4 regions of the Shewanella sp. GutCb genome follow, and region 4 is predicted to be linked to each of the others. Evidence: predicted binding sites of a transcription regulator. Region 4 holds the regulator's gene; each other region holds the start of a gene.
The links. The regulator sigma-54, encoded in region 4, starts transcription at its own class of promoters, with help from an activator protein. The targets are predictions, from matches to a motif close to GTTGGCACGNNNNTNGNNT.
Positions count from the first base shown of each region.

Region 1 (7,966 bases), on a different contig from region 4:
GCCATTAGCTGGCAAGCAACGCCTCAACATGACTTCTCTAACGCATCTTGGCCTTTTAACTGGCAGAGCCTATTACTTTTTCCACAACAGAGTAATACTAGCCAATGGGGCGCAAACCTATATCAACGTATGTGGACGCCTATAGAGATAAAACATGACTTTGAGCAACCTTTTGACCGCCCTTATGCTGGGCTGTTAGAGCTTGAGAGCTTCAGCGGAATCTATGGCGATGATTTCGCACAAAAGAACTGGTTTACAGTCGGTGTTATGGGCCCAGCCTCTGGCGCAGAAGCGACTCAGGAGTTGGTGCATAAGCTCACCTCATCTACCGCGCCACTGGGCTGGCAGTATCAAATCGAAACGGAAATGACGTTTCAGTTTGCCTATGAAGCAGACATGCTATTGCTACGGCAGCAGGCTTTTGAAGACAGCCAATGGGAACTTAGTGGTCACAGTTATACACAATTAGGTAATTTCCGTACCGAATCAAATCTAGGCTTAACCTTACGCTGGGGAGATGACTTGAACCAGTCTTTCGGGCAGATCAGCAGCCATGCTGGACACTACGGTCAATACAGTGTTTCAGCCAGAGAAGGTGGCAGCTGGACCGTTTTTGCAAGAGCACAAGCGGGTTACCGTCTGAATGACTTGAGTATCGAAGGCGATTTGCCTTATGACTCCTATATTCAAATGAAACATCAGCAAGCGAGCGCGAGCACCGGCGTTATCTGGGCCTTTCCCGGCTGGTCAGTTAGCTGGAGTTTTGATTTATATAGCAAAGAATATGAATCGGACCCACAAGACTGGCATGGTTACGGCGTGATCAGTTATAGCTGGCTGATGTAACGCCTATATGTGCGATAAAAAGTGGCCAGGTTAACCCGGCCACTTTCGACAATCCATATCACAGCTTAACGCTGTTCATTATTTATCGGCCTCAACCCAATGCAATACATCCTTAATGACTGACCAACGGGCTGTTTGGGGTTTAGCGTTTTCACCCAAAATCCAATAGTTGTAGAGAGTATCGACATAACCGGATGATTTTTGGATCTCAAGCCAACTATTGAGGAATGTTTGCAACGAAGCATTGTCTCTTGCGACCGCATACGATGCGGGGAATGACTTAATCTCTTCTCGATTATAAAGCGTGGTGTATTCTGGGTACAAAATAGTCCAGGTCTTACCCGCTTCAAGGCTGATCATTAACCCATCCCATGTTTTGCCATCATCTTCAAAGAACAAACGGTCAGATTGAATCATTTCAAACTCAAAGTTGGGAAACTTCTCTTCAAGCTGAGGAATAATAGAATAGCTGCCTACCGACGCTATTTTAATCGTGCCCGCCTGGCGCAACATTTTATCGGTTTTAAATTCATCGGCTCGATGATCTTTCACCACAAATGAGTAATGAAGATTTAGCACTGGAGTGGTAAAACCGACGAACTCTATCCGCTTCGTGGTCATTTGCAGCCCTGAAATGGCAATATCGAACTGACCTTTATTGATGGCACTCAATACGTTACCAAAGGTATAAGGCACAAACGCAATTTTGACTTCCATTTCCGCCGCCAGCTTTTTCATTAATTCAACATCAAATCCGACGAGTTGATCTTGCGCATTATAAAAAGAAAATGGGACTTGGATGGGGTTATATCCGACTCTTAATATGCCACTTTCTCTTATCGCTTCTAAGTCTCTTGGGCCCGTTGCTTGTGCCAATTCGTCCCATCTAAAGGCGGTGACCTGATCGGGAACCTTCTCTGCTGCGCTCATCTGAGCCACCACTTCATCCATGTTGTATTCAGTATTAACGATACTACTGAGTAGCCAGCTAGACGCTAATAAGCTGACGCCGAATACCACTGGTGTTAATGCGCTATACATAATTAATCTTGCCATGCTGACTTTTGCAATGCCGACCAGCATCGCGGTACCACCCACGGCAAGAATGAATATATTCATCGCCGCTAGCAATGAGGTAAAGCGGCTAGTAAATAAGCTCGACACCATATAAAGCTGAAATAAATCCGATGACAGCTCAAGTGAATCGAGCAGCATTGGAATGGTTAAATATACACTACCAAATAGACTAATTAGGCCATTTATCGACATAGGTACATAAGTTAAAAAATCAATATCTTCACCTGAAAACCAAGCGGCAAACAGCACAAAAACAATGGTCAATAACTTACCCAGATTAGGAAAACTAAAGACTACAGGGATAATAATATTGGCATAGTCATCTGTTTGTTGATTACCAATATTATATTTATGAAACAATTCCTTAGTTCGCTGGATAAGCAGTGGGATAACAATAAAAATATTACCTGCAGCGAAAGCGGTAATCATGGCATCTTTGGCAATGCCAGTAATGTCTCGGTACGAGAAAGGGGTAATCGTCGCTAAAATCGCTGGCAATACCCAATAGGTTAAAATTATTGTCATCACCACATGAGCCACAAAATACACTTGCAGCTTTTGAAACTCCTCAAAGTCCATGGTTCCTGCCGTGGCAGCAGTCATGGCAAAAATACCAATCGGCATCAGTTTTACAATGCTTTGAGTGACCTTATTAAATGCCTCACCAAGCAGTTGCATTGGTCTCATCAAGGAATCTTTCTTGTCTATTGAGATAAGTGCAATACCGGTTGCAACACAGAACAATACTATCGCAGGGATATAACTATTAGACAGCGAGAAAAACGGATTTGAGGGAATATAGATATCTAATAGGTTAATCGAATTTGGATCTTCTAGCGCTGTTAAACTGAAGAACTCACCCGCTTGCCAGTCAGGAAAAGTATATTTTATCAGGTACATGGTTAGTAAACCAAACAACCAGATCACCAACATCAGCTTACCCACTTTAACGCCCAGCGACTTTGCTTGGACCATGGTTAAACTGCCTAAACTGGAGATAAGTGAAACGATGATATAGGGGATAATCGTCATTTGAAGCAGCTTGATAAACGCATCACCAATAACAGACATCCACGCAAGCATCTCACCAAAGAACAGCCCTGAAGCGATCCCGGCCGCAAATGACAGTAAAACCAATGTCGACATGCTCATCTTTTTTTTAGGTTTTTCTATCACCGATGTTGCGAGCTCGCTATCATCCTGTTTATCGGCTACCGTTGTTTTATCGACCATAATCAGCCTGTCCTTTTATTTGATGCTTACTTGAAGAGGCACAATGTCATCTTCAGCAATTGCGTCGTAATAGCATTCCACGTATTGACCAATTTTTTGTGCAGGGCTAAATAATGCTCTTGCTCGACGGCGACCGGCTTGCCCCATCTCTTGCTGCTTATCAGGGTCGCTCAAGATCCCTTCCATTGCTTTCGCCATCCCTAATGCATCATCCGGATCAAACATAAAGCCGCTGACGCCTTCCTCTACGACTTCCGGGACCCCATCAACATTGCTGCTGACGGTTGGTACTTCACAGGCCATCGCTTCAAGTAATACCATGCTAAATGACTCTCTATAGCTTGGTTGGATCATGCAATCAGCATTGGGGAGAAATGACTCCACATGCGTAACCGATCCCATGAAGGTGACGTGCTGCAAAATATCTAGTTTTTCACACTGCTCTTTAATCTTATCGATATAAGGCCCGCTTCCAAGTAGGACTAAACGAGCATTTACCTTTCTAAGTAGCAAGTAAAATGCCCTAACGACGGTATCGGTATTTTTAAGCGCCCTAAAATTAGAGACATGCATCACCACTTTTTCGTCATCCATTGCCATTTGTCGGCGGATATTAATGTCGGCACTTGTTGGGGTGAAAACAGCTAGATCAATGAAGTTATGAATCACTTCTATTGTTTTGTCTTTTTCAAAATGGCTATAAATATAGTTTCGTTGATAAACTGAAACCGTGGTCACTTTAGTGCTTTTATGAATACTAAATTTATTCAACGGGTAAAGTGGTTTGTCTTGACCAACAATAGTGACATCGGTGCCGTGAATAGTGGTGACGGTAGAAAATTTGTGGGTACTTATCTCACAGGCGAGATACGCACATAACGAATGCGGGATTGAGTAGTGAGCATGAACAACATCCAGTTGATATTGCTCTGCAACTTCGACTATTTTTGCAGTTAAAGCAAAGGTATATAAAGGATCAGAAAAAAGCGGATAGTTAATAGCTTCGACAGAATGAAAAAATAATCGTTGAGAATCTTCAATCAGCTTGAATGGTCTGACACTGGAAATAAAATGAACTTCATGGCCAAGCTTTGCCAAGCCAAGACCCAATTCCGTTGCAACTAAACCTGAGCCACCGATGCTGGGGTGGCACACAATCCCTATGCGCAATTTCGACATAAATTTACTACCACCTAAACAATAGTTAATAAAATGTTACGTACCGATAAAACTTAGCATTGATATAGAGTTAAGCCAAGTAGTATGAAAAATATACGCCCTCTCTTCGACCATTATTCACATGAATCCGTAGATATTAGCCCCTTTTATCCCACCCGTAGCTGTCATCTCTATTTGCAAAATGCGAATAAGAGTTCTTAAAACAAAACAAAAAACACATAAGATGTTGATAAATAATGATTTTAATTATTGGCACGGCTTATGCTCTATTCAATTTACTTTGATAACGTTACAGCGAGAGAAGCATTATGAAAATATCCAAATCTATTTCATCTAGCTGCAGTTCACCTTTAATTCTGAGCCTTCTTATATCAGCGAATGTTAATGCGTCTGAGCCATTTAGCGCTTGTCCAACAGAAGCTTTTGTCATTCAAAAACAATCAAATACTCCAAAAAGCTACGGCGTAAACTTAGCCACGGGTAGCTACACCGTATTGTCAGACGATATGGGCACAGGTAGCGGCTACAACGGTGTCGGTTTTAACTATCATGATAACTATATTTACGGTTGGGATTATTCAAATGCGACACTGGGCCGAGCTGGCGATGATTATCAAATTGCTGCTCTTAATGTTATTAAAGATGCATCCGCCGCAGCGGCAGGTAATTTTTATGTTGGTGACGTTGCGGTGACTGAAAACATTTGGTATGGATACCGTAAAGGTAAAGGGATGTTTAAAATCCCACTCGATAACCCTGCCAGTTACAACATGACAATCATTCCCGGCAGTAAGAATTTTGCCAATTATAATATTACCGATTTAGCCTTTCACCCTACTGATGGCTACGCCTACAGTATTAGCAATGGCTCTACGGGTAAGCTACTTCGCATCGATACGACTACCGCAGAAGCTACCGATTTAGGCCCAGTCATCACCTCTAATTCAGGTAACTTTATATTTGGCGCACAATTTTTTGATCCTGATGGCAACTTATATGTCAGTAATAACAGCAACGGTAATATCTACAAAGTTAACGTAGAAGAAGCATCTCCTAGTGCTGTGCTATTTGCTTATGGACCCGCCTCTTCTAGTAATGATGGCGCACGATGTGCTTTAGCCGAAGTTACCGTTGGCGAGTCAGTCGATTTTGGGGATGCACCTGATTCATACGGGACACTGCTGGCATCAAACGGTGCCCGACACGCAATGTCAGACAGCCTATACCTCGGTGCCTCAGTGGATAATGAATCCGACGGATATGTCTCCCCTTTATCTGATGATGCCAGCGACAGCTCTGATGATGAGGACGGCGTTTCAATGCCAACAGGTTTTGAGCTTGGTGAAAGCGCCATATTATTGGTTACAGCAAAAGGTGGAGACGGTTACCTCAACGCTTGGTTTGACTGGAACCAAAATGGCGCTTTTGATTTAGAAGAACAGATCATTTTGGGCGAACCGCTCGATAACGGTATCAATACTATCAGTATTGAAGTACCCACTTGGGCTAAAGAGGGACCCACTTGGGCACGTTTTCGTTTAAGTACCCAACAAGATATCACTGCAACAGGCGGAGTCGGAGATGGCGAAGTTGAAGACTACGCCGTTACTCTCACTGAAACAGGCGTTACCATCAACTACTACCCTTCATCGTCAACTTATACCACCCTCGCTTATGAGGATCTGTACCCAGATCAAGGTGACTTCGATATGAATGACGTAGTGGTACAGCTGCGTATTATTGAATATGTTAAAGACAATAAAGTGCGACGTATCGGCTTCAAAGCGCAACTGGCTGCAATGGGAGCCGCTTACCACAATGGATTTGGTGTGCATCTGCCTGGCGTTGGTCGCAATAAAATTAAAGAGTCTTTAATTAATTGGACTATTGATGACATTGCACAAGATAGTTCGCCGTTAGAGACCGGGCAAACCAACGCAGTTTTTATCTTCACTCAAGATTTATCTGATTACGTCACGCTTGAACAAGGCTGCGAATTTCTACGCACCGAAACAGGCTGTGAGAGTGCTTTCAGAACCACATGGTCACTTGATATCCCATTTGACAGCCCTGTGTCTGAGAGTGTCATTCCAGCATTCCCTTATGACCCATTCATCTTTGCCACGCCAAATACCGATCATGGCTCTGCGGCTAAAAATGCAGTGGGAGCAAATCCTGGTCGTCAACTGGAGGTTCATCTGAAAAACCAAGCCCCTACAGATAAGTTCTCCAGCAATTACTTTGGTTACAGAGAAGATGCTTCCGACCCTAGCGCTGGTCAATACTTCCAGAATAAAAATGGCATGGCTTGGGCAATTGAAATACCTGTCACCTGGAAGCACCCAAAAGAAAATCAACGCTTAGACAACGCTTATACCGAGTTTGTTGATTTTGCCGCCGACAACACGGGTACCACCAATCCAACTTGGTATGAAAATGCTAATCAAGCACTGATCTTTAACGATTAATGGAGAATGTCATGAAAACTCAACTTATAAAATTTATCTCAATGCCAAGCAGTCTAGTCGCATTCTCCTTTATTACTCTTACTGCATGCGGTGGCGGCGGTGATGGTGATAGCCCAACACCTGCACCTGTGGCGGTGACGCCAACACCAATAACAATAACGCCACCGGTGACACCAGATCCAGAACCAGCACCAGATCCAACGTCACTAGATGACTTAGTAGTCGATGCCGACAACGTAATGCAGGCTGCTTATATGCTAACCATCAACGTAGATAAAAGTAATCAAAGTCGTGGCTATTTTTCACTCTGTGATGATTATCAGAATCAAGCAGGAAGCTATACAGTTAACTTCGACTCCTGCCTATTTAGAGGCCCACTGAGCGACGGTAAGATCAGTAAACAGCTAAAAATTGCTAATCATGAGAGTCAATTAATTGCAGTTATCTGGTTCTATGAAGGTCAAAATCCACAATATCAGGAGTGGAGTTATATGGCCGATAACGAGGAACAAGTACTCACCATGAACTAACACCTCCCGGTAACAGCCACTTTTACAGCGATGTGCAACACCATGCATCGCTGTAATTTTTTGCCTTAGGTTATCTCACAAAGCTTAACTGGATTTTATATTACAGCCCTGAATATTAGGCAATACTAAAACGCTAGCTTCGCATTATGCAATTCGAGTTCAAGTTTACAAAAATAACAAACCTTGAATTTGACTCATATCGCTGCTCATTGAGTCATCCAAATGGGCGGCTTCAACGTATTGCTAATAAAGCCTTCAGCATGAGATTTTTATGCCTAGATTAATACCTAGCTTAATCGGCTATATTAAGATGTTTTTAAGCGCCAAAACAAAACGATACTCTGCAGCCAATATTGCATTACTAATAGGCAGTCTAACCATGAGTTTAATCAGTTACGCCAAGCCACTCGTCCTAGAAACCGCTGATAAATGGAACATCATTAATGATTCTGTTATGGGCGGGATATCGACAAGCTCAATCATTAATGATGGTGATATAGCCACTTTTAGTGGTGATTTATCGCTAGAGCGTAATGGTGGATTTGCCTCTACTCGAGCGAGTTTATCGAGTCCGTTGCCGCCAGAAGTACAACAGATAAAAATACGAGTAAAAGGTGATGGAAGAGAGTATCA
Region 1 covers NZ_PJBL01000002.1:59,881-67,846, forward strand. Annotated here, with positions in the region: gene CXF86_RS02060 (lipid A deacylase LpxR family protein) at 1-846, shown strand, start outside; gene CXF86_RS02065 (cation:dicarboxylate symporter family transporter) at 925-3,156, opposite strand; gene bshA (N-acetyl-alpha-D-glucosaminyl L-malate synthase BshA) at 3,172-4,335, opposite strand; gene CXF86_RS02075 (LruC domain-containing protein) at 4,644-6,803, shown strand; gene CXF86_RS02080 (hypothetical protein) at 6,815-7,333, shown strand; gene CXF86_RS02085 (CIA30 family protein) at 7,605-7,966, shown strand, end outside.
Region 1: the regulator sigma-54 is predicted to act here: its motif matches at 4,584-4,602, upstream of CXF86_RS02075 (LruC domain-containing protein).

Region 2 (7,966 bases), on a different contig from region 4:
TGCTCAAAACGCATGGACTCAAGGCTCGGTGCCCCGTGAATGGGGTTAAACTTTGGGAGACTGGTTGCAGCTGTCGCAGTAAAGTCTATTTGAGTCTGTTGGCAGCCCAGTAGGTATAGGCTTAAGTAAACCATTAAACTTACACTGGCAACTCTTATATAGATAATGCGTATCCGATGTTTCATCACATTACACTCTCTTCAAGATCGTCCGCTGTTCCCTTTGGCAACCACTCTAGAATCGTTTTGGCAGCACGTATGTGCCAAGGAGGGAGCAAGTCGAGCCGGACGCGTTTGTGCTTAAAATAATGCTCGCTTACGCGCTGTAGATCCGCAGCCGTGACAGCATTTATTCGCTGCCATTGGGCTGTTAATGGTGCTGAACTATCCTGCGGTAGCGTCGCTGAAAGGGTTCGAGCCAGTACCGATGGGCTATCTAATATTGAGAGCTTTTTATCTAGCCATATCTGCTTTAGTTGGCAAAGTTGTTGCGCAGGTATGGGTTCTACAGTTACCGATCCAATTAACTTTTCAACGTTCTCGGTTAAGGTATCGAGTGAAGTGCGGGCTCGGGGGACTAATACCAGATTGGTCACGCCATGATGCTGCATTTTGAGTGGAATTGAATAACTAAGGAGTTGGTCGGGATCGCTGAGACTGGTGCGTTCAATCAAGCTACTTTTATTTTGAAACAGGTACGCTTCGAGTAACGCCAGTGCAGCGGCATCTGGCGAATCAGTTCCTGCTGTATGCCAAGCGAGTAACACCGCTGGCCACGGGCCGCGTTCATCAACTATTTCACCGTGAACCGCCTTTGTGTCAATGATGAGATCTGACATGGCGACTTTAGCGGCAAGCGGCTGTTGCCAGCTGGCAAAACTATTATCTATCCAGGTATTGGTGTTTGCGGGGAGGTTACCCACTAAGCTTAACTGCATTGCATCGGGGCGATAAAAACGCTGATGAAACTGATTGAGCGATTCAGGTGTCGCAGCTTTTACGTCAGCAATGCTACCAATAACCGCATGTCCATAGGGCGTACCTTGAACTTGTGCTAGCAAAAACTCCATTGCTTTACGCACATAAGGTTGGTTATCAATGCTGGTGGCCATCTCCTCGAGCACTGCGCCTTGCTGGTTAGCAACGGTGGCAGGCGTTAGTGCTGGATACCTAAAACGATCGGCTTCTAACCATAAACTTAGCTCCAGTGCTGGGGCGGGAATGGTTAAGTAATAATTAGTGAAATCAAAAAAGGTACTGGCATTAAACTGGCCGCTGAGTTCACTCATAGTTTGAGTGTAACGGTCACCGGGGGCATGCTGACTGCCTTTAAAGAGCATATGCTCAAACAGGTGCGCATAACCCGTTTGCCCCTTGATTTCGTTTCGAGAGCCAACATCAAACTGGCTGGCGATTGAAATTGATGATGAGTCAGCGATCGCTAAGGTTCTCACCTGTAAGCCGTTGCTTAATTGACGATACTGAATACGCTTTTCGGTTTGATAAAGCGGAGCTGCTTGGGTGGTTAGATCGCAACTGTGCTCAATGGCAGTTAAAGGTTGTTGCTCTGCAGCAATAGCGCTGTTTGAGATAAAACCTACGGCAAAAAATAGGCCGATGAAAAGGTGTTTATTTGCCGATTTTCTCAATGTGCTTCATCCTTTTGCAACGTAACATAACCCATTAAAGCAACGGCGGATTTATCTCTTACACTCATTTATAGCAGTTATTGTCATTAACCCCAATGGGCATTTTGATGTGGTTTAACTTATTATTTTATCCCAATGCGTTTAGCGAGTCGGTGGAGGTTGCCAGAGTCGAGTGCAAGGGATCTCGCTGTTGCCGCCCAGTTACCTTCGTTTTCAGTTAATACTTGCTGAATATACTGTGATTGAAAAGTTGCGGTAGCTTGCTTTAACGTTTGATGGCTGGGGTGCGCAGTATGGCTAGGGACTATTTTAGTGTTAGTGACGCTGGTTTGCGGCTCCACATGGAAGTCAAAATGTTGCTGCGAGATAAGGCAGCTGTCCGATGATGATTGGGCGCGAGATAGCACCGATGCTCGGTGCAGCACATGTTCTAACTCTCGGATGTTGCCGGGCCAGTCGTAGCCATTGAGAATGGCAAGGCTGCTTGCATCTAATCTAAGGCTTTTAAGGCCTAGTTTTTGGCGACAGCGTTCTACAAAAAAACCGCTTAATAAAGTGACATCACCATCACGTTCTCTTAGGGGCGGTACGACGATTGGGAATACACTGAGTCGGTGGTAAAGGTCGGCTCTAAAGCGTCCTGCAAGTACCTCCTTTTTAAGGTCTTTATTGGTTGCGGCAATGATTCTCACATCAACTTTCAAGCTCTTATCAGAACCTACTTTCTGTAGGTCGCCGTACTGCAATACTCTTAATAACTTGGCTTGTAACCCTAATGGCAGTTCGCCAATTTCATCTAAAAACAAGGTGCCGTTGTCAGCTTTTTCAAACTTGCCACTACGATGACTTATTGCACCGGTAAACGCGCCTTTAACATGACCAAATAGCTCACTCTCAGCAACGGATTCTGGCAACGCTGCGCAGTTTAAGTAGACGAGAGGCTGTTTTGCACGATGCGAAAGTTGATGCACCGATTTTGCCACCAACTCTTTACCTGTACCTGTTTCCCCTAAAATAAGCACGTTTAGATCGGTATTCGCGACCACGTTAAGCTCATTTTTAAGTGAATTTATCGCCATTGAGTGGCCTATCATTTCTACACGAGTATCAGCGTTAATACGGCTCGCAGAGGGTATTTCCTGTGACTGGACAGCCTGTTTCTCGAGTTTATCGATCATCAAGGCATTGTTAAGCGAAGCTGCCGCAAGCGCACTGAGTGTGCGCAGCTCATTGTCACTAAAATCGTTAAATTGCTTAGGGTCAAAACCGTCGATGGTGACAGCGCCAATCAGGTCGCCATTAGCAAGCAAGGGGAGTCCGATGCAAGCGTGCACCACTAAGTTATCACCTTGGTGAGGGATCAGGCCATCGTAAGGATCAGGCAGTTCACTGTCAGCTGGAAAGCGCACGATATCGCCAGCGCGTGCAATGGCTTCGAGTCTTGGGTGTTCGCTGATAATAAATCGTCGCCCGAGTACATCTGGGCTGAGGCCATCAATTGCCAGAGGGTTAAATTGTTGTCCGGTAAATTGCAGTAGTGCGGCAGCGTCGCAATGCAAGGTTTGCCTTATGGTATCGAGTAAGCGCGAGAATCTATCATGATCAGAAAGCCCAGCAGTAATATCTAAGGCGATGCGGGTAAGATCAGTTTGGCTTAAAGACATAGAGAATTTCCATAAAGTATTACAACAAAACTCATACTTTCTGAGTGATGGGAGGTGTTTGTCTTTTTGACATTAATGCGAATGATGAACAGTGTCAAATGTACCGTGTATTAGATAAAGAAAAGGGCGCTACAAATAGCGCCCTTGAGTCTGTATCATTTAACGTTGTTAAGCGTTAGCTGATGCTTGACTGTCATCTAGTGCGCTCGCTGTTTTCTTCTTAACAATGGCTTTTTTGATAATATCAAAGAAGAAGTAGCCCATAAATAAGCCACCAAAGCCAAATAGAATATCACCAGGCATACGCATCCAAACCAGTGTTTCAACCAGTGGACTATGGATCACTTCTGGTGAACGAGCAAACCAGTAACCATTGTCGATAACGGCAAAGAACTGCACTATGCCAACGGGCAGTAGAGACATAAATACCATGGCGGCTAAGCCAATATTCATGGTCCAGAAGGCGCCTTTTAGAAGCTTCTCATTCCACTGCATTTGTCCTGTTAATCCACGTAAGCAGAATAACATCAGTCCCATACCTAGCATTCCATATACCCCCATGAACGCTGCGTGGGCGTGAGTTGCGGTAGTATTTAGACCTTGGATAAAGTACAACGCGATAGGTGGATTGATGAGGAAACCCAAGATCCCAGCGCCGACTAAGTTCCAAAATGCGGTTGCAACGAAAAACATAATCGCCCACTTGTAACGGATCATCCAAGGGCTTGCTGCACGTAAGCGATAACTTTCAACCGCTTCAAAACCAATCAGTGCCAGTGGTACCACTTCTAGAGCCGAGAAAATCGCGCCCCATGCAATCACTGAGGTTGGTGTACCGGTAAAGTACAAGTGATGCAAGGTGCCGATTAAACCACCTGTTAAGAAAATAACCGTGGTGAAGAGTACCGCTGCATTTGCGCTGCGAGCACGGATAAGTCCAAGGCGTACAAGCATTAAGGCGACCACAGAGGTAGCGAAGGTTTCGAAGAACCCCTCTACCCATAAGTGAACCACCCACCAGCGCCAGTATTCAGCAATCGCAAGGTTGGTATGCTTACCCATAAATAGGCCTGCACCATAGAATAAACCAATCGCTACACACGAGGCGTACAGTACCCAAATAACCGGGCGCATCTCGCCTTTAACTTTTAACGCAGGGCGCATTGCTGCTGTCACAAGGGCAAGCCAGATCAATAATCCTACCAGCAGTAATATCTGCCACACTCGGCCTAAATCGATATATTCATAACCTTGATGACCGAATAAGAAATTCATGTCTAGGTCAAAATACTGCTGAACACCAATCCATTCCCCTGCCATAGAGCCGAGCACAACTACCAGAAGTGCAACCCAAAGTACGTTTACACCGATGCGTTGGAACTTAGGTTCATAGCCCGATAATGCAGGGGCAATATAAAGACCTGTACCTAACCAAACCGTTGCAATCCAGAATACGGCAAGTTGTGTATGCCAAGTACGCGTGACGGAGTAAGGGAGAATTTCTGACAGTGGAATACCGTAAAAATTTTGCCCTTCAACCGCGTAGTGTGCGGTGATCCCTCCGAGTAATATTTGCAATAGAAACAAGCCTATCGCAGTAACGAAGTACTTCCCTACAGCGCGTTGTGATTTAGTGGGTTTAGTGAAGAAGAGTGGGTCTTGTTCGGCAGGCTTTGGCAAACTGTCATGTTTACAGCTCGCGTGATGCCAGACTAATGCACCGATACCCGCAATAAGAGTCACAAAACTTAAGATTGACCAAACCACGTTGTCTGATGTTGGCGTATTACCAATTTGTGGATCGAATGGCCAGTTATTGGTGTAGGTATAATCGGCATCTGGACGTTCTGTTATTGCAGCCCAAGCGCCCCAAAATAGAAAACCATTGAGCTTTTCACGGCGATCTAAGCTCGGAACGGTACCCTCTTTCATTGCATATTGTTCTCTAAGAGATGATAACTCTGGGTCATCACCAAATAGCGCTAAATAATGTTGCTCTACCTGTTTAATGGCTGCAATACGCGTGTCTGAAAGAGTGATATAGGTATCACCATTAGCTTGCTCAACAACCGTATTACGGCGAATATCTTCGCGCAAGCCTTGCTCTAGTCCTGCTTGTTGCTGGGTATTTAGTTGCGTAAACGGGATCTTGAAACGCTGCTTTGCGGTGATATCTAGCCAAGCCTGAGCTTCTTTATGTAACCAGTCTGCAGTCCAGTCTGGAGCAACATATGAACCATGTCCCCATATAGAACCCAGTTGATGCCCCCCCATAGAGCGCCAAACCAATTGTCCTTGTTCGATGTCATTTTGACTAAATAGTGTTTGTCCTTGGCTATCAACAAAAGCTGTCGGTATTGGCGGCTTTTCTCGATAGATTTCACTACCAATACTCAGTAGTACAGTAAATGAAGCAATTAGCACCAGTAGTAGTGCAATTGCCGTTAGTCTTTGTTTGCTCATAAGTCCTCTTAGCGCAACGGTATTATTATTCAGGCGTAGCTTGCTATAGCAGATAGCATGCCAATAGTTGAAGCTGCTGTTTTAAAAGGATATTGTTGTTTTTATTTATAGTAGCGATGTCATAAGGACAGCGCCTTAAGTGTCCTTATGACACCTAATTGTCTTTTTGACATTAGCGTGGCGTTCGAAAAGTAATCGACGTAGGAAATCGTGTGGAAATAAATACTTATCGGGCTGAGAATGTCGAGTATGGCTAAGCATGAGGACATTGGAGTATGAGAATGTAGAAAGGGCTACTTGTTGAACGAAAGTGAGCTAAACAAAGCCCTTTGCAAATGCTGCAAAGGGCTAGGGGGTTATTTATATAAGGACGGGTCTTCAGGTTTTGGGCGGGTCTTAAAACGTCGATGCAGCCACATATATTGACCTTTATTACGGCAAATAATGTCTTCAATAATTCGATTACCCCGCTTGGCATCTTCAATCTCGTTTTCGCCTGGAAAGTCTTCTAACGGCGCTTGGACTTCGATGTTATAGCCTGTGTCTGTACTGTTTCGTTCAACAAAAAAGGGCAGAACCTTGGCTTTACCCAGCCGTGCCAGTGTGGTGGCACCGGTAATGGTGGCGGCTTCTTTAACCGCGAAAAAAGGGATGAATGTGGCACTCGAACGACCAAAATCTTGATCGGCAGTGTACCAAATGACGTTGGGGGCTCTTAAGCTACGCACCATTTGGCGTAAATCTCTTTTGGGCACTAGCGCTTTATTAGATCGTAATCGACCTTTGACCTGCAGATACTCAATTACGGCATTATTATGCGGTCGGTAAACGCCCACTCCTGGCTGGAACTGGCCAAAGATACGAGCACCCATCTCTAAAGGCAGGCAGTGAACGGCGTACAGTATGACCCCTTGGCCACTGTTCAGGGTTTGCTCGACATGCTCTTGACCTTTAATACTCATATGTTGTTGAATTTTTTCATCCGACCACCACCATGCATTGATGGTATCGAAGATCGCTTTGCCTGTTTGTTCAAAGTTTTCGCGTAATAGCGTTTGCTGTTCTGCTTCGCCCATATCAGGAAAGCACAGCTGCAAATTACGCTTGGCAGTGTTAACCCGTTTGCGGGCAAACTTCATGGCAATTCTGCCAATAGCCGCGCCAATCTTCATTTGGAGAGGTAATGGCAACACTTGTGTTAAGCGCATCATCGCAACGCCTAGCCACAGGGGCCAGTACTTAGGATGATAAAGATGAGATGACAACTGGGCTTTTTCTACCACGGAAAACTCGAATACATTGAAAAATTACTCATTATTCTAACGCAAACTCACTCAAACTCACTCAAAATCATTAAAAATTAGGTACAATCATCAGTAAATTTGCAAAACACACGGCCATTATGAAGATTTCTCTGCCAGCATTTGAAAACGCCAAGGTACTCGTCGTTGGTGATGTAATGTTAGATCGCTACTGGGCGGGCACGACTGCGCGTATCTCTCCTGAAGCACCCGTCCCCGTTGTTAAAGTCGAACAGATTGAAGATCGACCTGGCGGCGCGGCGAATGTGGCGATTAACATTGCCACGCTAGGCGGCGCAGCGAGTCTTGCTGGCATCGTCGGTGTTGATGAAACGGCTGACGCATTGACCATTGGTGTGCAAGCATTCGGCGTTGAGCCTAATTGGCATCGAGTTGCTGGCAAGCCGACGATCACTAAACTACGAGTGATGTCGCGCAATCAGCAATTGCTGCGTTTGGATTTTGAAGAGAGTTACTCGAAAGTAGAAAGTGATGCGCTGCTAGCAAAAACCATTTCACAGTTAGACAATGTCGATGTGGCAGTGCTGTCTGATTACGCTAAAGGCGCCCTCGTTTCTCCTGAAGCCTTTATTCAATCGGCGAACGACAAAGGGGTCAAAGTGTTAGTGGATCCTAAAGGCAGTGATTTTGCTCGTTACCGTGGTGCTTATCTATTAACGCCAAACATGGGTGAATTTGAAGCGGTAGTGGGCAAGGTTGAATCAGAAGCAGACTTAGTCGCTAAAGCCCAGTCTTTGTTGTCGCAATTTGAGCTCAATGCCATGTTGGTAACGCGTTCAGAAAAAGGCATGACATTAATCACTAAAGATCAGCCTGAGCTGCATATCCCCACGGTTGCACGCGAGGTTTACGATGTGACGGGTGCGGGT
Region 2 covers NZ_PJBL01000001.1:50,035-58,000, forward strand. Annotated here, with positions in the region: gene CXF86_RS00250 (M16 family metallopeptidase) at 1-185, opposite strand, end outside; gene CXF86_RS00255 (M16 family metallopeptidase) at 185-1,648, opposite strand; gene norR (nitric oxide reductase transcriptional regulator NorR) at 1,771-3,312, opposite strand; gene CXF86_RS00265 (nitric-oxide reductase large subunit) at 3,481-5,775, opposite strand; gene CXF86_RS00270 (LpxL/LpxP family Kdo(2)-lipid IV(A) lauroyl/palmitoleoyl acyltransferase) at 6,132-7,058, opposite strand; gene hldE (bifunctional D-glycero-beta-D-manno-heptose-7-phosphate kinase/D-glycero-beta-D-manno-heptose 1-phosphate adenylyltransferase HldE) at 7,178-7,966, shown strand, end outside.
Region 2: the regulator sigma-54 is predicted to act here: its motif matches at 5,822-5,840, upstream of CXF86_RS00265 (nitric-oxide reductase large subunit).

Region 3 (7,966 bases), on a different contig from region 4:
GCTCATCATCATCGATGAACTCAAGCGCTTGCTCAAGTGTCATGTCGATATGCGGAGTCAGTACTTGTGCTTCATCGGTACCCGATGCACGCATGTTAGTTAGCTGCTTACCTTTCAAACAGTTAACAGTCAAATCGTTTGCACGAGCGTGAAGACCAACAACTTGACCTTCATAAACTTCAGCAGCGTGAGTAATAAACAGACGACCACGAGCTTGAAGGTTAAACAATGCGAATGTCAGTGCTTTACCAGTTGCGTTAGAGACCAATACGCCACGGGCGCGTTGACCAATATCACCACCTTTCACAGGACCGTAATGGTCGAATGAATGGTAAATAAGACCAGAACCTGAAGTGGCTGTCATAAAGTCAGTTTGGAAACCAATTAGACCACGGCTAGGGATAACAAAATCGATACGTACACGACCCTTACCATCCATCTGCATGTCTTTCATGTCACCCTTACGGATACCAAGCTTCTCGATAACAGCACCTTGATGTTGCTCTTCAACGTCAACAGTCAAGTTTTCGAATGGCTCACACATCTCGCCATCAATCTCTTTAACGATAACTTCTGGACGAGAAACAGCTAGCTCGTAACCTTCACGACGCATGTTTTCAATCAAAATTGAAAGGTGAAGTTCACCACGACCCGATACGCGGAAACGATCTGGGCTTTCAGTTTCTTCAACACGTAGTGCTACGTTATGAACAAGTTCCTGCTGCAGACGCTCAAGGATGTTACGTGAAGTTACGTACTTACCTTCTTTACCAGCGAATGGAGAGGTGTTGACCTGGAAGGTCATTGTTAGTGTTGGTTCATCAACAGACAAAGCTGGTAATGCTTCTACGTTGTTAGTTGCACAAACAGTGTCAGAAATTAGCAACTGACCAAGACCCGTAATTGCAACGATATCACCAGCGTTAGCAATCTCGACTTCGTTACGTTCTAGGCCCATGTAGCCTAATACTTGGCCCATCTTACCGTTACGTTTCTTACCATCAGCACCAATAATAGTGACCTGTTGGTTAGTCTTAACGCTACCACGCTTGATACGACCAATACCGATAACACCCACGTATGAGTTGTAATCGATTTGAGAGATCTGCATCTGGAAATCACCTTCAGCATCAGCGTCAGGAGATGAAACTTTCTCAACGATAGTTTCAAATAGAGGAGTCATGTCACCATCTGAGACTTCTGGATCAAGAGAAGCGAAACCGTTTAGTGCAGAAGCATAAACGATTGGAAAATCTAGTTGCTCATCGGTTGCGCCTAGGTTGTCGAACAAGTCAAATACTTGGTCGATAACCCAATCAGGACGTGCGCCAGGACGGTCAATCTTGTTGATAACAACGATTGGCTTAAGACCTTGAGCAAATGCTTTCTTAGTCACGAAACGAGTTTGTGGCATTGGACCATCAACTGCGTCAACTAGTAGTAATACTGAGTCAACCATAGATAGAACACGCTCAACCTCACCACCGAAATCGGCGTGACCAGGGGTATCAACGATGTTGATACGGTAATCGTTCCACTTGATGGCAGTGTTCTTGGCCAGAATCGTGATACCACGTTCTTTTTCAAGATCATTTGAATCCATCACCCGCTCAGTGGCTTCTCCTCGAGTCTCAAGGGTTCCTGACTGCGCCAGCAGCTTATCAACCAAGGTAGTCTTACCATGGTCAACGTGTGCAATAATGGCGATGTTACGTAAATTCTCTAACACGGCTAAACCTCTTACCATCGGTATAAATATATAGGGGGGGGTACTGACAACCACTAAAACCAAACGATTATAGTTGTTGCTATAAAAAGCGTGACATTCTACTCTAGGTGGCGAGTATCTCACAGGATTATTTTTAACCAATCGTTAGAAATAACTTATGCGTGTTGCTTTTTCCCGTCATAACGTCCGCTTTACATACACTTTCCATCATTATCTTTGATAGGATTATTTATATTCCCGTTCCTTTTAAATACCTCTTTGAGGCATTTAGCGTCCTTTTAAGTGATAAATTTTGTTAAACATCCTGTTTACGACCCCTTTAGTCGACTTCCTAGTTTAGTCTGTTTAACCAGATACGCCTGCGAGCGGCATGAAACTGTCTTTTATCTGAATAACACTTATCTACATTTGGTTGATTTTTCTTTGACTTGTCCCCTATAAAAAAGTCTTATTCTTGGCTATTCTGTTGTCTTGCTTTTAACCATTAGCCAACGGCTAGTCAATATGAAAACAGTCTAGCTGCACAATGATGGCGCGTGCACCATTTTGATCCGCTTGCCGCACCAAAATGGTGCGTTAAAGCTAACTTTATATTTTTAGTATGATTTAGAATTCATATAAATCATAATGTTACATGATTGGCACGACTCTCGCTTTACAGATAGCAGAATCGCATATTGCGTTAAGCATTAAGATAAAAAACAAGGGATAACCCTTTACCCTACTCGGAGACTTTAGAATGTCAGCAGAATCAGTTTTACAACAACTACAAGAATTAGAAGTTAAGTTTGTTGATCTACGTTTTACCGATACCATAGGTAAAGAGCATCACGTTTCGATCCCAAGCCACCAGGTTGATGAAGACTTTTTCGAAGACGGTAAGATGTTTGACGGCTCTTCAATTTCAGGTTGGAAAGGCATTAACGAATCAGACATGGTGCTCATGCCTGATGCTGCAAGTTTCGTACTTGACCCGTTCACTGCTGAAACAACCGCAAACATTCGTTGCGATATTCTAAACCCAGGCACAATGACAGGTTACAACCGTGACCCACGCTCAATTGCTAAGAAAGCAGAAGACTACTTACGCTCTACTGGTATCGCCGATACAGTATTGATTGGTCCTGAGCCAGAGTTCTTCCTATTCGATGACGTTAGATATGGCGCTGACATGTCAGGTTGTTTTTACAAAGTTGACGCTGTAGAAGCCGCTTGGAACTCAGGTACCAGCTACGAAGGCGGCAACAAAGGTCACCGTCCAGGCGTTAAAGGCGGTTATTTCCCAGTAGGGCCAGTTGATTCTTCACAAGACATACGTTCAGCAATGTGTCTTGTACTTGAAGAGATGGGCCAAGTTGTTGAAGCACATCATCACGAAGTCGCCACTGCTGGTCAAAACGAAATCGCCACTCGCTTTAATACGCTTACGCTTAAAGCGGATGAAGTTCAGGTGCTTAAATATGTTGTCCATAACGTGGCTGACGCCTACAACAAAACAGCAACCTTTATGCCTAAGCCAATCGTTGGTGATAACGGTAGCGGCATGCACGTGCATCAATCTCTAGCAAAAGATGGCGTGAACATTTTTGCTGGCGACAAGTATGCAGGCCTAAGCGAAACAGCATTGTTCTACATCGGCGGCATCATCAAGCATGCTCGCGCAATTAATGCATTTGCAAACCCAGCAACGAACTCATACAAGCGTCTTATTCCACACTTTGAAGCGCCAGTAATGCTTGCTTACTCAGCAGCCAACCGTAGTGCTTCTATCCGTATCCCAGTAGTACCAAGTGCTAAAGGTCGTCGTATTGAATTACGTTTTGGTGACCCAATGGCTAACCCATATTTAGCATTCTCTGCAATGCTAATGGCTGGTCTTGACGGGATCCAAAATAAGATCCATCCAGGCGAAGCAATGGATAAAGATCTATATGACTTACCACCAGAAGAAGCGGCTGAAATCCCAACAGTTGCCACTTCACTGGAAAATGCACTTGAGTGTCTAGACGCTGACCGTGAGTTCCTAACTCGTGGCGAAGTATTTAGCAATGATTTCATCGATTCATACATCAAGCTTAAGACTGCTGATGTTGAACGTGTTAACCAAACGACTCACCCTGTAGAGTTCGAGCTTTATTACAGCTTGTAAACTTAAAAACTGAGTTAATGGCGTAGTTAAAGCGCCATTTAGAAAGCCCTAAGCGGAAACGTTTAGGGCTTTTTTGTGCTTATAAATCAATAATATTTTTGTCCATAATGCGATTATAATAATGAACAACTATAGTTATTCTGAATAAAGTTTAACCATTACAATAGCCAGCGTGTTAGCTTGATATTCACCACTCGATCAAAACAGAAGGGACTGCTATGTCAGCTAAAATTTTTGCATGTTTCCGCTCAACCCTCGCCGTAATCATGATGATGCTATTGGGTCTAGCCAATGCTAACGCGATTGAGTGGCCACAAGAGGTAACCGAAAAAGAGGGCACCATAGTGGTATATCAGCCACAGCCTGAATCACTTAACGGTAATATTCTGCAAGGGCGTGCGGCAATGTCTCTCGAACTCATCGATAGAGACGAGCCCGTTTTTGGCGCTTTTTGGTTTAGTGCACGCATCGATACCAATACCGATAACGCTACCGTTAGAGACGTTAAAGTCACTCAGGTTCGCTGGCCAGAGTCGACTGAAGCAGACGAGCAGCGCTTTACCGAAGTGGTAGAAAAAGCCCTAGGCAGCAGTAGTTTTAATATCTCAATGGAGCGCCTTTCTGCCAGTCTCGCCAATGCTAAACAAGAGAAACAAAGCTTAGAGAACATTAAGAACGATGCCCCCAACATTATTTTCCGTCAGCAACTCAGTGTACTGCTGTCTTTCGACGGCGCGCCGCAATTTAGGGAAATAGAAGGCAGCCCTTATGAGCGAGCATTAAACACGCCATTTGCGGTTGCACGTAACCAACAGACTAAAAAGTTATACCTCAGCAGCGGTACGTTCTGGTACACCGCAGACAACCCCATGGGCCCTTGGCAAACAACCGAATATCCGCCTGAAGACCTCGTTAAAATGCTTCCTAAACCTGAAGATGCCACTCCAGCAAAAAGTGCCTCAGCACCCGCCGTCATCGCCGTAAACACCGCCACCGAATTGGTCGCAACAGAGGGTAAGCCCAGATGGAAAAGCCTGACCGAAGGCAAGCTGCTGTACGTCAGCAACACAGAGACCGCATGGATTAGAGAGGTTTCTTCAGGTGATATGTATTTATTGCTGTCGGGGCGCTGGTTTAAAGCCAAGAAGGAAGCTGGACCTTGGGAGTTTGTTCGCGCCGATAAGCTGCCGACGAGTTTTAATGATATCCCACCTGAGTCCGATATTGGAGGCCTACGTGTTTCTGTTGCAGGCACCACAGAAGCAGACCAAGCGATGCTCGATGCGCAAATACCACAAACTGCTGCGATTAAGCGCAGTGAAACAAAGCTAACTGTTGAATACGATGGTGAGCCTAAGTTTGATGCAATCCCAGGTACTAAGGTCGCTTATGCCGTTAACACCTCCACTCAGGTATTGAAAATAAACGGTCAGTACTACGCAGTAGATAATGCCGTTTGGTTTGTCGCTTCAGCGGCTAAAGGCCCATGGACAGTCGCAGATAACATCCCGACAGACGAGATTGCAAAAATCCCCCCAAGCTCACCTGTGTATAACACCACTTATGTCGAGATTTATGACTCTACACCCGAGGTTGTCTATGTGGGTTACACTCCAGGCTATATGTGGTCCTACCCCTATTACGGTGTACCTGTATATGGCACAGGCTGGTACTACCCACCCTACTGGGGCCGTTACTATTATCCAAGACCACCGACTTGGGGATTACATGTTGGTTATAACCCTTGGACAGGCTGGAACGTCGGTGTGAGTTGGAGCAATGGTTTCTTTAGCGTGGGGGTTGGCTGGAATGCTGGCTGGGGTAATAACTATCATCCAGGCCGATGCTGTGGCGGTTATTACGGTGGAGGTTACCGTCGCCCTGTCGTGATAAATACCGGTGATATTAATATCGGTAACAGTGTCAGTATCGGTAATAAAACCAATATCTCCAACAAGGTTACCAAAAACAACAATATTTCAGGTAACCGCGTGGGGAAAAATAACCTCTATAACCGTCCAGAGAACCGCGTACGTAATGCTGACTCAAAGAAAATAAACAACAATCTTAGACAAGCGACTCACAACAAGAGCCGTGACAATAACGTCTTTGCCGATAAAAATGGCAATATTGCACGAGATAATAATGGTGAGTGGCAAAACCGCAATAAAGGCAATTGGACACCTGCGCCCGCAACTAAACAGAGAGTTGAAACAGGGCTAAGTAATCGTGATATCAGCAAGCCTGTCACTATGCCATCTAGGCCTAATACTGATATGAGTCGCCCCAACAATATGAATCGACAGATGAATAACCGCAACATTGACCGAGAAGGATTGAACCGCTCACGCAACGCAAGGCAACACGGTATGGCGCGAGAAGGTCGAAGAGGACGTTAATTAGCGACGATTCAATATTTAAAGGTCTGCTTGCTGTAGGCCTTTTCCTTTTCTTCTACCGCTTGTTAGGTTGACACCCCATCGATGGCTAGATAGCTTGATGGGATACCCCATCGAAAGTCAGTGTTCTGACAACCAATAATAAGTGGACCTTCATTTATGTGGCAAAAACTTGAGCCCTATCGTTCTTCAATTGTTTTACTGTCAGCACTATTTATTGGTGGCGTTATCGGTATTGTACTGCCTGATTTTGCACTTGAATTAAAGCCTATTGGGCAGATTTTTCTTAATCTGCTATTCATGATTATTGTGCCACTCGTTGCTATTAGTGTGACCTCTTCCATTGCACGAATGACTGACTTAAAAAAACTCGGTGCCATTCTTATTACCCTCTTCTTGGTGTCAATTGTAATGGCGATTATCCCCGCCGTATCGATTGTAGGCTTGGCTCTGGCCTTCGATCCTGCGCAAGGTGTTTTACTCGATCTGCATCAACATGTTGAAGCGGGGGCGGGCACAATGGATTTCGTTGGTTTGCTCACTACCAATGATTTTGTTGGTTTGCTGTCTAAATCCAATATCCTGGCATTGATCATCATGTCGGTCATCGCCGGGATCGCTATTGGTCAATCAGGAAAAGATGGTGAGAAAGTCTCAGATATCCTTGATAGTCTCAATACCGTTATCATGAAGATAGTATCCATTTTGATGGTAGCTGCCCCAATAGGACTAGGCGCCTACTTTGCTTCAACCATGGCCAGTCAAGACACCGAACTGTTGAGCACTTTTGCTCGCGCTATTGGGCTATTCTTTGTTGCGGCAATTATCTATTTCATCATCGGCTCAACTCTTTACGCTTGGTTAGGTGGCGGGACAAAAGGCGTTACTCAATTTTGGAAAAATGCGGTTGCACCGTCAGTTACCGCATTAGGTACCAGCTCCTCTCTGGCCACGTTACCCGTTAATATCCGAGCCGCCAATAAGATGGGCATAAAAGAGGAGATAGCAGATATTTGTCTGCCTTTGTTGGTCAATCTCAATAAAGGCGGTGCCTCGATGACCACCGCGCTAAAGATTGTATTTATCTATTCAATATTGGGTTTGGATTTCACTGCAGATGTTTTTGCGCTCACCGTACTTATTTCAGTGTTGTCAGCATTTATTATTAGTGGCGTGCCTGGCGGAGCCTTTTTGGGTGAAATTTTTATCGTCACCACTCTCGGTCTACCGATAGAAGTTATCCCTATTTTAGTCATTATCGGCACAGTAACCGATGCACCTGCCACACTCATCAATGTGATTCACGACCTAAATGCCACTCAAATTATTGAACGGATCAATGGTAAACGCTACCAAAGTAAAGTGACTGAGTCGCCGTTGAATAAACCATAAAATCCAAGCAAGTCACTTGGGTTTTATGGTTATGTCTTGGGATCTAATAAACGGTAAAAAAATCAGCTCTCGGGGGGCACTACGTAGACCGCCACACGGCCTTGATGCCCAGCTGCCACCAAGGTATCACCATCAATCGCCAAGGTGTAATAACCTTGTGTCTGACCTTGAATCGACAACGGCTGCCAACTAAAGCCATGGTCAAATGAGATATCTGTAGCCAACTTACCCGTCGCTATACACATGGCTTGATGACAAACCATCGCGGTTCTCAGTCCGGCAGTCGCCTTACGCGTT
Region 3 covers NZ_PJBL01000013.1:21,403-29,368, reverse strand. Annotated here, with positions in the region: gene typA (translational GTPase TypA) at 1-1,747, opposite strand, end outside; gene glnA (glutamate--ammonia ligase) at 2,469-3,878, shown strand; gene CXF86_RS07610 (carbohydrate-binding family V/XII) at 4,097-6,277, shown strand; gene CXF86_RS07605 (dicarboxylate/amino acid:cation symporter) at 6,437-7,669, shown strand; gene CXF86_RS07600 (WD40/YVTN/BNR-like repeat-containing protein) at 7,732-7,966, opposite strand, start outside.
Region 3: the regulator sigma-54 is predicted to act here: its motif matches at 2,367-2,385, upstream of glnA (glutamate--ammonia ligase).

Region 4 (7,966 bases):
TAAGGTTTGATTACCTGCAACACCGCCCATACTGGGAACAATGGTCATTAAAATCGCGATAGTGGCAAATTGCTCTAATGTTCCTTCGAACATATTACTCACCGATGCTGCGAGCAGCGCGGCAAACAAGTTGACGGTTAACCACAGTGAACGGCGAAAGGTACTTTTGAGTACAGGACCAAAGGTATCGGTATCATCATCCATACCTGCCATACCCATCATCGAATGTTCGGCATCTTCTCGAATAACATCGACCACATCATCAATGGTAATACGGCCAAGCAACTTGTTATCATCATCAATAACGGGGGCAGAAACCCAGTCATGACGCTCAAACAGTTGCGCCACTTCACTGTCGGACATACCCACGGGAATAGCTTCGAGATCGGCGGCCATGATCTCTCTAATCGATGAATCTGGATTACAGGTGAGTAGATCGGCAATGCGCACACCGCCGAGTACTCGGTCCTGTTTATCGACCACATACAGCATATCGGTTGCGGCTGGCAGTTCGCCGCGAATTCTCAAATAGCGCAATATCACATCGATATTGACGTCGGGTCTTAGGGTTACAGTATCGGTATTCATGATACTGCCAGCAGTATCATCGGGATAAGAGAGCGCCTGCTCAACCCTGACACGGTCTTGGGCACTCATCGACTGCAGCACTTCATTAAAGATGCTGTCTGGTAAGCTTCTAAGAATGTAGGCTAAGTCATCGGTATCCATGCTTTCAGCCGCTTTAGCGACGCGCTCTGGACTCATTTGGCGAATAAGATTGTCTTTAAGCTCTTCGCCTAACTCATCAAGAATTTCACCTGTGTGCTCTTGGTCAATCAATTGCCATAAAACTTGGCGGGTGCGGGGCGGCGAAGATTCGAGAATAAAGGCGATATCGGTGGCTGCCATATCCTGCAACATATTGCGGACATGAACAAACATCCCGCTACCTAATGCTTTATTTAGCTGATTGAGGCGTTGGTCTGTTGTTTCGTTGTCTAAGACTTCAATCGGCATGGGTCCCTCGCAGGGTCTTTTAAAAGGCGCTTATCATAACGTAAGTAAAGGGGGATAAATAACAAATATTAGGAAAATGGACGGACTAATTATCTTCGTCGAATTTGGTATTGATCAAATGACATATGGCATCTAACGCTGGTTTTGCATCTGGGCCGTTGGCGAGAAGCTGTATGGATTTACCCATTCCAGTTTCTAACATGAGTAAGCCTAGTACACTTACCGCTGAAGCTTGCTTTTCACCTTGAATAATAGTGATTTGGGCATCAAATTCTGAGGCTAAAACCACCAGTTTTGTTGCCGCTCTGGCATGTAGCCCGAGCTTATTGCAGATGGTGACTTGCCGTTCAATCGTTGGCATTTTTTAACTCTCTATGGCTAGAAGTGACTTTATGTCGGCCTTTTTTGAAGTGTTCAGCGAGTCGTTCTGTGACATAAACAGAGCGATGCTGGCCACCAGTACAACCAATAGCGATAGTGAGGTAGCTGCGGTTGTTACGTTCTAAATCGGGTAACCAAGTCTCCAATAAATTCTCGATCTGCCAGATAAACTTATTGACTGTAGGGTGCAGATTTAAAAACTCTTGCACGGGTTTATCGAGCCCTGTCATGGGTCTGAGATCCGGCTCCCAATGTGGATTTGGAAGAAATCGAACGTCAAACATAAAATCAGCTTCAGTTGGCATGCCATGTTTAAACCCAAAAGACTCAAACTTGATCATCAGCTCTTTATCGACGTTGCCTAATAAGATCTCACGTACTTGGTCATTGAGATCGTAAATATTGAGGGTAGAAGTATCAATATAATGGTCAACGATCTTAGCGAGCGGTTCCAACTGGCGCCCTTCAAGCTGAATTGCTTCTTTTAATGAAATGTTTGCATGAGACAAAGGGTGCAGACGACGAGTTTCGTTGTAGCGCTTGAGGAGCACTTCATCGCTAGAGTTTAAAAAGAAGCTCAATAACTCCACGCCTTCTGGCAAATTGGTCAGATGCTTAATCCATTCGTTCTCTTTTTCTGGCATGTTGCGGATATCAACACTAATAGCGACTAACTCTGAGTTACCAGAAAGTTGTTCAAGCAGGGTGCCCATCATTGGCAATGGTAGATTATCGACACAATAATAGCCGAGATCTTCTAGCATTCTTAACAGTACTGATTTGCCTGAGCCGGAACGACCAGAGACTAGAACGAGTTTCATCTTTTCACTACCTAATAAAAGTTAGAATTAATGTTTTATAAATGTATACGGGGTGTACAAGATTATAGATTAACTTTTTTCTGGCTTAAAGCAATAGCTTAGGCTAGTTGGTAATAATAAATAATATTGCTGTAATAAATGCCTAGGTCGTTAAATCTTACTGCTTGTATATCGGTAATCTCTAGCGACTTACGGACTTGAGTCCGTCGAGATAGTTGCACTTTTAGGTTTGTTTTTACCGCAGTTTATACATTATTTTGGCGAGGTGGGACGATACGGAGGCAATGCAGTTTAATTATTCTCCACAAATAGCCTATAACACGGCAACAATAGCTTAGGAACACTGGTTTAAGTGTTTCTAAGCTATTCCTACAAGAGTGTGTAAGCGTTTCTCTTTGCTCATGTCTTGTACTTCTTGAACATCAAAAAATGCGTAAAAACTAAGCTCGACAGATCAGAGACCTCTCACTATTGAGTGATTAAGTCATATAACTCAGATTCACTCTTACTTTTTCTCAACTGCTTCACGATCGCTTTGTCGTTAAGCTTTTCTGCCATTGAAGACAGCGTCGCGAGATGTTGCTCACATTGATCTGCGGGCACTAACAGGGCAAATAATATATCAACCGGTTGCTTATCTATCGAGTCAAAAGATATCGGTGTTTCACATTTGATTAATATGCCCAATGGATGGTCAATATTAGCCAATCTCCCGTGAGGGATTGCTATACCGTTGCCTATACCTGTGCTACCCATTTTTTCGCGAGCCAACAGGCTTTCGAAAATCTCTTGTGAAGAAAGGGTAGGGTACTGGGCAGCGGCAATATCGCTGATGAGTTCCAGTACTTTTTTCTTACTGCCCGGAGTGGCACAGGTAGTGCATTCCGGCTGCAGGATGGTACATAGTTCCATCGTTAGTGTTTGGTCAGCTTCTCTTTGTGTTTAATAACCTGACGATCTAATTTGTCGATCAGGGAGTCGATTGCGGCGTACATGTCCGCATGTTCCGAAGTGGCAAAAACTTCACCTTTTTTCAGGTGAATTCGTGCTTCGGCAATCTGTTGCATTTTTTCAACATTCAATATGACGTGCACATTATTGATCTGATCGAAATGACGTTCAAGCTTTGTAAATTTTTCTTCAACATAACTGCGCAGTGACGCAGTGATTTCAATGTGATGCCCAGTAAGGTTAATTTGCATAGAAAGATTCCTCCAAGTGTCTAATTTTAGTTATAAACTCTTGCGTTGGTTTGAGGGCGGGATCATCATTGCTTCGCGGTATTTCGCGATGGTACGTCGAGCAACTTTAATCCCCTGTTCTGCCAACAGTTGCGCCATTTTGCTATCGCTTAATGGTTTCTGTTGGTTTTCAGCTGCGACTAACTTCTTAATAAACGCTCTAATTGCTGTTGATGAGCACTCTCCACCGTCGTCGGTTCCGACATGACTAGAGAAGAAATACTTTAACTCGAAAATACCTCTAGGGGTATGCATATACTTTTGTGTGGTCACCCTTGAGATAGTGGATTCATGCATCTCTACGGCTTCAGCAATGTCGTTGAGTACCATAGGTTTCATGGCTTCATCACCATATTCGAAAAATCCCTGTTGGAACTTCACAATACAGTTGGAGACTTTTAGGAGGGTCTCATTACGACTCTCAATGCTTTTAATAAACCATTTAGCTTCTTGTAAGTGACTACGAATAAATTGGCCATCTGCTTGATTTTTTTGGCTACGAGCCATCGAAGCATAGTGTTGATTGACGTTGATTTTTGGCATGTAGTCGGGGTTGAGTTCAACCACCCAACGGCCTTTCTTTTTTGTCACTGAAACGTCGGGGATCACATATTCGTCTTTACTTCGCGTGACTGCCAGGCCCGGTCTTGGGTTCAAGGTTTGAATAAGCGTGATAGCATCACGCAGGTCATCCTCTTTGAGCTTAGTCTTACGCATCAATTGCCTAAAATCACGTCCAGCAATCAAATCTAAGTAATCTTTAATGAGCAGGCGAGCATTGTCTATATGGGGTGTTGTTTCTGCATATTGAGCTAATTGGATAAGCAGACATTCACTGAGATCTCTGGCTGCGACGCCGATAGGGTCGAAATGCTGCACGCGTTTGAGTACGGCTTCCACTTCGTCTATCTCGATCTCTGGATCGCCCATTGCTTCAAGAATATCTTCACAATTCTGAGTAAGGTAACCTCGCTCATCAACCGCATCAATAATGGCGGTGGCAATCGCTAGGTCATTATCAGAAAAAGGCGTTAGATTTTTCTGCCATTCAAGATGTTCGTATAAACCTTCAGTGGTTTCGCCTTGGAATGGCATATCATCATCGCGCATTCCGCCGGAGCTTGAATTCGAAGACACGGTATAGACTTCATCCCAAGTAGTATCCATTGGGAGTTCATCTGGCATTGAATCTTGCGTTAATGCATCAGAGGTGTCTACCGCAGCGCTATCCTGCTGTGGATCAACATCTGTGTTACTGCTGTATTCATTGTCGCTATCCGACTCTGAATAGCTGTCAGAGTCACTGGTGGTTCTATCTTCGTTGCTGATAGGCTCGCCATCGGATTGCTCTTCATCTAATTCAAGCAGTGGATTAGAGTCTAATGCTTGCTGGATCTCTTGCTGCAGCTCTAAAGAGGACAATTGCAAAAGGCGAATAGCCTGCTGTAATTGTGGAGTCATAGTTAGCTGCTGACCCATTTTGAGCTGGAGTGACGCTTTCATCTTACCGCTATTCCCTACACTGTAATTAAACGTTGAAGCTCGGTGATTTGACGAAGAGAGCTTAAAGAGTCAACACTTTGATTGTATTCATATACTTAGCTAATGCTATACAATTAAACCCGCATACTGTGGGTTAACTATAGCCTGAATTGTTCACCTAAGTACACTGCTCGAACCTGCTGATTATCTAATATCTCGGCAGGTGTGCCTTCTGCAATCAAATTTCCGTGACTTACGATATAGGCATGTTCACAAACGTCCAATGTTTCACGCACATTGTGGTCTGTGATCAACACCCCTAAGCCACGGCTTTTTAACTGTTCAATAATCTTTTTAATATCGATAACCGATATTGGATCAACGCCGGCAAAAGGTTCATCGAGTAGAATAAACTTTGGGTTGGCTGCCAGTGCTCGAGCAATTTCAACTCTGCGGCGTTCACCACCTGATAACGCCATGCCTTGGCTATCGCGGATATGGGTGATGTGAAACTCTTCGAGTAGGTGTTCAAGTTGCTCTTCACGCTGCTCGTTATTGATATCTTTGCGAGTCTGTAATACTGCCATGATATTGTCACGCACTGAGAGCTTTCTAAAGATGCTTGCCTCTTGTGGCAAGTAGCCAATGCCTTTACGTGCTCGGAGATGCATTGGGTCTAAGGTTAAATCATCGTCATCGATTAAGATCTGACCCTTGTCGCTCTGAACTAAACCAACAACCATATAAAATGTTGTGGTTTTACCTGCACCATTAGGACCCAATAACCCAACAATTTGCCCTGTTTTGACCGTTAAACTCACATCTTGAACAACGGCTCGGCTCTTATAACTTTTCGCTAAATTGCGTACGGTCAGCGTTTTTTGGGTCATTGCTGTTCCTGCTTTTTAATGGGTGCGGCTGGGGTTTCAGGCGTCTCTTCTTGATAAGCTTCAGGCTGAATGATAGTGATCACGCGATCATTACCTTTACCTGTACTTTCTGCGACTAATTTTTGTAGTCCGATATTGTACTTGATGCGGTTACCCGTGACTTGGCTGCCCTCTTGCTCCAAGGTTGCATTACCTAACAAGGTTAAGGTTCTTGTTGCCAACTCATAACGGATCTCTTTCGCACTTGCCATCGCCGGGCGGCCATCTTCCATCATTTGGGTATATGTCGCAGGATTACCCGTAGCCACGAGTATTTTTCCTGAGCTCGCTTCTTTAGAGAACACCCGTAATTCATCAGCCTTCATTTTAATTGAACCCTGAGTTACTTCTACAGGACCAAAAAAGATCACCTGATTATTTTTTATATCAGCTTCTTGGCTGGCAGCAGCAATTTTAACTTCTTGCTTTAAGTCATCGACTTGCGCGTAGCTACTAATGCTAAGCAGACACAACAGACCTGCAAGTATTGATTGATTGTATTTCATAACTTCCTTCTACTCCGCTATTGGGTTGCTAGCATGAGTGAGTATATTTGTTTTTTGAATCGCTTACTTAACATCGTAGATCCCTTCGACTTGACTGATCAACTTTACACTTTGGGCGTTAAGATCAGCATAAAGGCCTGTTCCCTGAATCACAAACTCATTGCCAGTGACGTAAATGATTTCATCAGAGGTCATAACCATCGTCTCTAGATCAAGCTCTAAATAGGAGGTAGACAATGTTTGGATCGGCTCTTCTGGACTAATAGAATCGATAATAACATTGTTTTCCAATGAGACCTTACCGGTTAAATTGTTATGGGTTCCTTTAGCCGCGGTTAAACGCCATTGGGCTTGACCATCATCGGGATAGATCAAATAAACCGGGTCAGTGAAGTAAGTCATACTGGCTTCTTCAAAGTGTTCCATGTGCTTGGCGGTGACTTTGCTATTAATGAGACCCGCTTCATTGTATTCAGTGCTGCGCATATCATTGATGATGTAGTTAGGGCGTTCGCTTATATCAATGTCTAACGTTTGGTCGCTTTTTTTAGACTGCACTTGCCAATAAAGGATCAGTGCGGTGCCAAATAAAGCGATAATCGCTAGGGTGACGCGATTCATATGCTCATCCCGTGAGCCGACTCAAACTTACCTTGGCTAAGTAATAACAAGTCTGTGAGCTCTCTAAGGGCGCCATGACCACCATTAATATGAGTTGTCATTAAAGCATGTTGCTTCACGTAAGGGTGGCCATCAGCGACGCAAACCGATAAACCGACCTCTTTCATCACCGGCAAGTCGACCATATCATCACCTATATAGGCAACTTCATTTGGGTTGACATTGTAAAGTGCTAATAACTCATTGTAGGGGCTTAACTTGTTATCAACGCCTTGATAAATATGAGTGACGCCGAGTGCTGTCATTCTATCTTCGACAATTTTTGATTTTCGACCAGTAATAATCGCCACGTTAATGCCGCTAGAAAGAACGGAGCGAACACCGTAACCATCTCGAGTGTGGAATGTTTTAAGCTCTTCGCCGGAGTTGCTCATATAGACTAGGCCATCGGAAAATACGCCATCTACATCGCAAATAAGCAGTTTGATTTTGCTGGCGGCTTGCCAAACATCATCGCTAATCGGGCCATAGAATCCCTGTTTAGACATGTTAAATAACTCCTGCTTTCACCATGTCGAGCATGTTAAGTGCGCCGACAGGTTGTTGCTGTGAATTGATGACTATCAAACCATTAATGTTTTTCTCTTCCATCACTTTTAATGCTTCTGCTGCAAGTACATTATCAGTAATGGTGACACAGCCTTTAGACATAACTTCAGCAATGGGGGTGGTACGTAAGTTAACTTCTGCATCAATCACTCGGCGTAAGTCGCCGTCGGTGAATATACCGACTAAAGTGCTTTTCTCATCGACAATGGCAGTCATGCCTAAGCCTTTTTTAGATATTTCGTAAAGCGCATCGGTAATACAGATATCATGCTTTACCAGCGGCAGCTCATTGTCTTTATGCATTACGTCACTGACTTTTAAGAGTAGCTTACGCCCTAAAGTTCCACCGGGATGAGACA
Region 4 covers NZ_PJBL01000020.1:45,877-53,842, forward strand. Annotated here, with positions in the region: gene mgtE (magnesium transporter) at 1-1,017, opposite strand, end outside; gene CXF86_RS12045 (HPr family phosphocarrier protein) at 1,103-1,378, opposite strand; gene rapZ (RNase adapter RapZ) at 1,365-2,219, opposite strand; gene ptsN (PTS IIA-like nitrogen regulatory protein PtsN) at 2,688-3,131, opposite strand; gene hpf (ribosome hibernation promoting factor) at 3,134-3,421, opposite strand; gene CXF86_RS12065 (RNA polymerase factor sigma-54) at 3,452-4,963, opposite strand; gene lptB (LPS export ABC transporter ATP-binding protein) at 5,101-5,832, opposite strand; gene lptA (lipopolysaccharide transport periplasmic protein LptA) at 5,829-6,377, opposite strand; gene lptC (LPS export ABC transporter periplasmic protein LptC) at 6,441-6,998, opposite strand; gene kdsC (3-deoxy-manno-octulosonate-8-phosphatase KdsC) at 6,995-7,546, opposite strand; gene CXF86_RS12090 (KpsF/GutQ family sugar-phosphate isomerase) at 7,548-7,966, opposite strand, start outside.